2 regions of the Fictibacillus sp. KU28468 genome follow, and region 2 is predicted to be linked to the other one. Evidence: a T-box and tRNA genes for the amino acid it is inferred to sense, from the RefSeq annotation. Region 2 holds a T-box; the other holds one or more tRNA genes.

Region 1 (3,406 bases), 1.8 Mb from region 2:
ATGTTATTATCCTGTTTCCATTTATTTCATTGCTGGTCTTTACAGTCTCAAAATTGATTAAAGATGATCAATGGTCTGTCGACAGCAAGACGGTAAAATTGGACGAGAAAGTCATCAACAGTTCTCCGGAATTTGCCCTGCATCAAGCTAGGCAGGAGCTGCTTAAAATGGCTGACTATTCAAGAGAGGGGCTTAGCCAGGCATTGCTTTTCTTCCAGACCCGGAAAAATAAGCATGCCGATACAGCCATGCAGTATGAAGAAGAGATTAACCGGTTTGACAGGCAAATCACCAAGTTTCTCGTTAAACTTTCTATTCATTCCTTGTCCAAGAATGAATCTAAAGAGCATACGATGCTTCTAAATCTGTGCAAGGACATCGAAAGAATCGGGGATCATATGAAAAATATGATAGATCTGGTCTGCTTTATGGCACGAAATAATATTAAACTTTCGGAAGTAACGTCACGCGACTTTGAAAACATGATGATCCTGACCCAATCCTGCCTGACAAAAGCGATTATTTCTCTTGAGACGAACGATAAACCGATGGCTGAGGAAGTTCTGCACATTGAGGACGATATTGATGAAATGGAGAAAACTCTGAGAAAGAAACACATTCAGGACATCAACAACAATTTAAGCACCGGCCAAGAAAGTGTAGTGTATGTAGACTTTATCAGCAATCTGGAAAGGATCGGAGACCATTCTGTCAATATTGCAGAAGCAGTGCTTGAACGATAAACCTACTTAAAACACTACAGGAGGCTTTCTGATGGATTATGTATATTGGATATTAATCGGCATGTCGTTCGTTCTGGCATTCGCTGCCCTGATCTTTCCCATACTGCCTGGAGCGCTTTTTCTGGCTCTCGGGTTTGTGCTCTATGGTATTTTTTATTCCTTTCAGCCATTTACGCCCTTTTTCATCGGGGTAGAAGTGTTTTTGCTGGCAACTCTTTTTGTAGTGGATTATTTCAGCAATTTGTATGGAGTAAAAAAACGGGGCGGTTCCAAAGCGGCCGTATGGGGCAGCACGATCGGCCTGCTCCTTGGCCCATTTGTGATTCCCGTTGCCGGCATCATCGCCGGACCGTTTCTGGGTGCGTTTATTGCAGAATTGATCATCGGGCGAAAATCAATAGGAGAAGCGGCTAAGGTAGGGTTTGGCTCAGTTCTTGGTTTTTTGGGAGGTACGGTTGCCAAGATTATCATTCAAGTGATCATGATTGGCTATTTTCTTTTTGTCGTATTATAAAAATAGTCCTTGCTAAAATGTTGGAGACGTGCTATATTTATGTCTGTCTCACCGATGGCTTTCAAAATGGTCATAAAAAAAAGGTTTGACTTACATAGCTTGAAAATGATATAGTAATTTTTGTCCCTTAGAGGACAACATTGTTCCACAGTAGCTCAGTGGTAGAGCTATCGGCTGTTAACCGATCGGTCGTAGGTTCGAGTCCTACCTGTGGAGCCAAAATATGGCGGTGTAGCTCAGCTGGCTAGAGCGTACGGTTCATACCCGTGAGGTCGTGGGTTCGACTCCCTCCGCCGCTACCATATTTTTTAAGGCGATGGCGATCGTGGCGAAGTGGTTAACGCACCGGATTGTGATTCCGGCATTCGTGGGTTCAATTCCCATCGGTCGCCCCATTTTTATTTACATAACTATTTTAATACATAAAATGGACCCTTAGCTCAGTTGGTCAGAGCGGTCGGCTCATAACCGATTGGTCGTAGGTTCGAGTCCTACAGGGTCCACCATTTTTCAGCACGTGGAGGTATACCCAAGTCCGGCTGAAGGGATCGGTCTTGAAAACCGACAGGGGTGTAACAACCCGCGGGGGTTCGAATCCCTCTACCTCCTCCATAATTTCTTAATTTTTATATCATAGCGGGGTGGAGCAACGAGCGTTACAGCATGATTATGCTGCGAGTAACCTCGACGGATACACTCCAATGATTACTCAAGTAGAGGAAGAGGTAAAGCCTCTGAGAGACAGTAATAACTGCGGAGGAGTGACCTCGTCCGTAAACTTAATATCATCGCGGGGTGGAGCAGTCTGGTAGCTCGTTGGGCTCATAACCCAAAGGTCGCAGGTTCAAATCCTGTCCCCGCAACCATAATACCTAAATTGGCTCGATAGCTCAGTCGGTAGAGCAGAGGACTGAAAATCCTCGTGTCGGCGGTTCGATTCCGTCTCGAGCCACCATTTTTATACATAGTCAACCTTTGCCCAGCGTGGTGAAGGTTTTTTGTTTTTAATGAGAAAACTTTTGTTTTAATATCTCCCATAACAAGGGATAAAAGAAGTCCAGCTATGTACATAATAAGCTTTGATTAAAGAGGGTTAATCGTTGAAAGTTCCGGGTAAATCTGATAATGTATGAGTTGGGATACTTATTAAACATTATTGTTGCTTAACTATGTTTTCAATTTTGGGGTTTTTTCTCCAAAATGAAATATAAAAAAATGTTTACATACCAAGGAGGAGATTGATCATGGCAAAGTTTGAACTGCCTGCTTTACCTTATGCTGCAAATGCACTGGAACCACACATTGATGAGACTACAATGAATATTCACCACGACCGTCATCACAAAACGTATGTTGATAACTTGAACGCAGCGCTTGAAGGCCAAGCTGAGTTTGAAAACAAAGGCCTAGAGGACCTTCTTTCCAATCTTGATGCATTGCCTGAAAACATTCGCACAGCTGTACGCAACAATGGCGGCGGACATGCGAACCACAGCTTATTCTGGGAAATCCTGAAACCAGGCGGATCCAACGAACCTACTGGTGAAGTAGCTGAACGCATCAACAGCAAATTCGGAAGCCTTGATTCATTCAAGGAAGAGTTTGCAAATGCTGCAAAAGGCCGTTTTGGATCTGGTTGGGCTTGGCTAGTTGTTAATAACGGTGAGCTTGAAGTAACAAGCACAGCGAATCAAGATAACCCTGTGATGGAAGGCAAAACTCCAATCTTAGGTCTTGATGTTTGGGAGCATGCATATTACTTGAACTATCAAAACAAACGTCCAGATTACATTAATGCATTCTGGAATGTAGTAAACTGGGATGAAGTTGAAAAACGTTATAACGAAGCAAAATAATGCGGTAAAGCCGGCCAGGTTCTTTGAAAAAGACCCTGGCCGGTTTTTTTATACTCTTTTTCTAATGATATACAATAAAAACCAATTCTTCGTTTGGCGAATAGCCCCTTTCAGGATGTGAAAACTACATGTGAATTGCAAAGGGGCGAGAACAAAATGAAGTTCAATTTGTTTGGAGACACGGACAGAACGAAAGAATTGCTGCTATTGCTTGTGGTAGGAGGGCTTTTTGCATTGAGTACGGCTCTGTCTAATACGTTTGTTAACATTTATTTATGGAAGCAATCTGGTGA
Region 2 (3,406 bases):
GACAAAAATAATAATACCATGTGACTCAATTATATGTCAACATTCTTTTATAAAAAAATGAAAAAGGAAGGAGTAAATCCTTCCCTTTCTCTTTTTACTTGATAACTTCTTTGTTCCCCATATATGGGCGAAGCACTTCAGGGATGACGATAGAGCCGTCTTCCTGCTGATAATTCTCGAGGATGGCAGCTACGGTACGGCCGATTGCCAGTCCTGATCCGTTCAGTGTATGAACAAATTCAGGTTTCCCTTTCGCTTCGCGGCGGAAGCGGATTTGCGCCCTTCTCGCCTGAAAGCTTTCAAAGTTAGAACAAGAAGAAATTTCACGGTACGTTCCGTAGCTCGGCAGCCATACTTCAATATCGTACTTCTTCGCAGCAGTAAATCCTAAATCAGCTGTACACATGCTCAATACACGATATGGAAGCTTTAACAGCTGAAGAATTTTTTCTGCATGGCCTGTCAGTTTTTCAAGCTCTTCATAAGACTCTTCCGGTTTCACGAAACGGACAAGCTCTACTTTATTAAACTGATGCTGACGGATGAGACCGCGTGTATCACGGCCAGCAGATCCCGCTTCAGATCGGAAACAAGCGCTGTATGCAACATAACCTTTCGGAAGCTCTTCGGCAGTTAAAATTTCATTGCGATGAAGGTTGGTTACCGGAACTTCAGCAGTCGGGACCAAAAAGTAATCTTCTTCGCGGATTTTAAATGCATCTTCCTCAAACTTCGGCAGTTGCCCAGTTCCTGTCATGCTTTCTCTGTTCACCATGTAAGGAGGCAAGATTTCAGTATAGCCATGCTTATCTTCATGGTAGTCCATCATAAGGTTGATCAAAGCTCGTTCAAGGCGTGCTCCCGCTCCCTTATAAAAAGCAAAACGGCTTCCAGTTACTTTAGCGGCTCTTTCAAAATCGACGATATCAAGATCTGTCGCCAAGTCCCAGTGAGCTTTTGGTTCGAATGCAAACTCCTGAATATCTCCCCAATGGCGTACAGGTACATTATCGTCCTCTGTTTCACCAACCGGTACACTTTCATGAGGCAGGTTCGGCAGTGTGAGCATCAGGTGGTTCAGATCCTCTTCCACCGTGCGCAGATCGTCATCGATGGATTTAATCCGGTCTCCCACTTCACGCATCTCTGTGATCAAGTGGTCGGCATCTTTCTTTTCACGCTTGAATTCCGCTACCTGTTTGGATACTTCGTTACGTTTAGACTTTAATGTTTCTGTTTCACCAATCAGTTCACGGCGCTTTTCATCCAATTCAACAAAACGGTCCAAGCCTGTTAAGTCTTCTCCCCGTTTGCTTAATTTCTCTTTTACTTCATCAAAATTCGCCCGAACATATTTCAAATCAAGCATGTTTCTTCCTCCTTTAATCAATAACCTTTTTCTGACAAAACCCAAATAGCTGAAGAAATCCGTAATTGTGGCCCGGTATCCGTTCAAAAAACAAGGAGTTCGAGGCGCCGCTGATTCCGAGGACCGGAGTTTAGTATACCTAAATGAGGATCCGAGGAAATCAAGGCAACGGAGAAATCCGCTGCTTTGCCCGAGTAGCCGAACAAGAAGCAAGGAGTTCGAGGCGCCGCTGATTCCGAGGACCGGAGTTTGGTATACCCCCCAAATGAGGATCCGAGGAAATCAAGGCAACGAAGAAATCCGCCGCTTTGCCCGAGTAGCCGAACAAGAAGCAAGGAGTTCGAGGCGCCGCTGATTCCGAGGACCGGAGTTTGGTAAACCCCAAATGAGGATCCGAGGAAATCAAGGCAACGAAGAAATCCGCCGCTTATTGTTCGGCGTACAAATACAAAAAACTCCCGTCCCTATAAAGGGACGAGAGTTAACCCGCGTTGCCACCCTAGTTGCAAGTAAATACACCTGCCACCTTGTCATTGATAACGGACAATGTATACCGGGAAAGCTTACGTTTAATTTCAGCTTCCCACTCAAGGATGGATTCACAAATGACTTTGGTCGGTTTACACCAGCCACCGACTCTCTAGGCAAAGATCATTTTGCTACTGGTTCCTGTCAGCGATTTAACAAATAATGTTTGTATAGTAATGTACAATATTTTCCGCTTTTATGCAATAACCTTTTTCTTCTGAGATGCCATTTCTACAAAAAACTGGTGAAGACGGTAATCATCGGTCAGTTCCGGGTGAAAAGCTGCACATAGGAAGTGTCCTTGTTTTGCAGCAACGATACGGTCATTATGAACAGATAAAACTTCTACTTCTTCCCCGACTTCTACTATATAAGGAGCTCTGATGAAAACACCATTCACATCTTCGCCTACACCTTCAATGTGCAAGTCAGCTTCAAAGCTGTCCACCTGCCGGCCGAATGCATTTCTCTCAACGGTCATGTCAATGAGCTCGAGGTGCGCATGGTCTTGACCTTGAATGCGTTTTGCCATGAGGATTAGGCCTGCACATGTACCGAAAACTGGCTTTTCTTGTGCAAACTCCTTCAATGGTTCAAGGAAATTATATTTATCGATCAGACGCCTCATCGCAGTGCTTTCGCCGCCTGGGATCACAAGCCCGTCCAGATCATTCAACTCTTCAATACGCTTTACGCTCACTGCTTCTGCGCCGCTTTCTTGCAAAGCTTTAATATGTTCTCTCACAGCGCCTTGCAGGGCAAGAACACCAATTTTAATCATCGCGTTGCTTCCTTTCTTACCAGCCTCGTTCCTGCATGCGGTCTCCAGGAAGTAGCGTAGAGATCTCGATTCCTTTCATTGCAGTACCGAGTCCTTTTGATAGTTTAGCAATCAATTCATAGTCTCTGTAGTGAGTGGTTGCTTCTACAATCGCACGGGCAAATTTCTCAGGGTTTTCGGACTTGAAGATTCCTGATCCGACAAATACTCCGTCAGCGCCTAACTCCATCATTAATGCTGCATCAGCAGGAGTGGCTACGCCGCCAGCTGCAAAGTTAACGACAGGAAGACGTCCGTCTTTTTTGATTTGAAGAAGGATTTCATATGGTGCTCCAAGATTTTTAGCCTCAGTCATGAGTTCATCTTCACTCATAGCTGCTACCTTGCGGATTTGGCCTTGAATCATGCGCATATGTCGAACAGCTTCCACGATGTTTCCTGTTCCAGGCTCACCCTTTGTACGAAGCATAGAAGCGCCTTCTCCGATACGGCGGGAAGCTTCCCCAAGATCACGGGCTCCACATACAAAAGGAACTGTGAAATCACGTTTGTTCAAGTGGAATACTTCATCCGCAGGAGTAAGTACTTCACTTTCATCAAGGTAATCAACACCCATTGATTCAAGAACACGTGCTTCCACGATGTGTCCGATTCTAGCTTTCGCCATTACAGGGATACTGACTGCATTTAGTACTTCCTCTACGATTGTAGGATCCGCCATGCGCGCT

What was found. A T-box is a leader RNA that pairs with one kind of tRNA and senses whether it is charged. The one in region 2 lies ahead of serS (serine--tRNA ligase), so its partner is inferred to be a tRNA-Ser.
Region 1: it encodes a tRNA-Ser, which carries the amino acid that the T-box ahead of serS (serine--tRNA ligase) is inferred to sense. The anticodon was not compared.

The regions. Positions count from the first base shown of each region.
Region 1 is NZ_CP110666.1:1,825,011-1,828,416, forward strand. It holds gene OKX00_RS09380 (Na/Pi cotransporter family protein) at 1-743, shown strand, start outside; gene OKX00_RS09385 (DUF456 domain-containing protein) at 775-1,257, shown strand; tRNA gene OKX00_RS09390 (tRNA-Asn) at 1,402-1,476, shown strand; tRNA gene OKX00_RS09395 (tRNA-Met) at 1,483-1,559, shown strand; tRNA gene OKX00_RS09400 (tRNA-His) at 1,577-1,652, shown strand; tRNA gene OKX00_RS09405 (tRNA-Ile) at 1,687-1,763, shown strand; tRNA gene OKX00_RS09410 (tRNA-Ser) at 1,777-1,869, shown strand; tRNA gene OKX00_RS09415 (tRNA-Met) at 2,047-2,123, shown strand; tRNA gene OKX00_RS09420 (tRNA-Phe) at 2,137-2,212, shown strand; gene OKX00_RS09425 (superoxide dismutase) at 2,502-3,113, shown strand; gene OKX00_RS09430 (MFS transporter) at 3,270-3,406, shown strand, end outside.
Region 2 is NZ_CP110666.1:60,281-63,686, forward strand. It holds gene serS (serine--tRNA ligase) at 95-1,369, opposite strand; T-box leader at 1,837-2,054, opposite strand; gene pdxT (pyridoxal 5'-phosphate synthase glutaminase subunit PdxT) at 2,094-2,678, opposite strand; gene pdxS (pyridoxal 5'-phosphate synthase lyase subunit PdxS) at 2,695-3,406, opposite strand, start outside.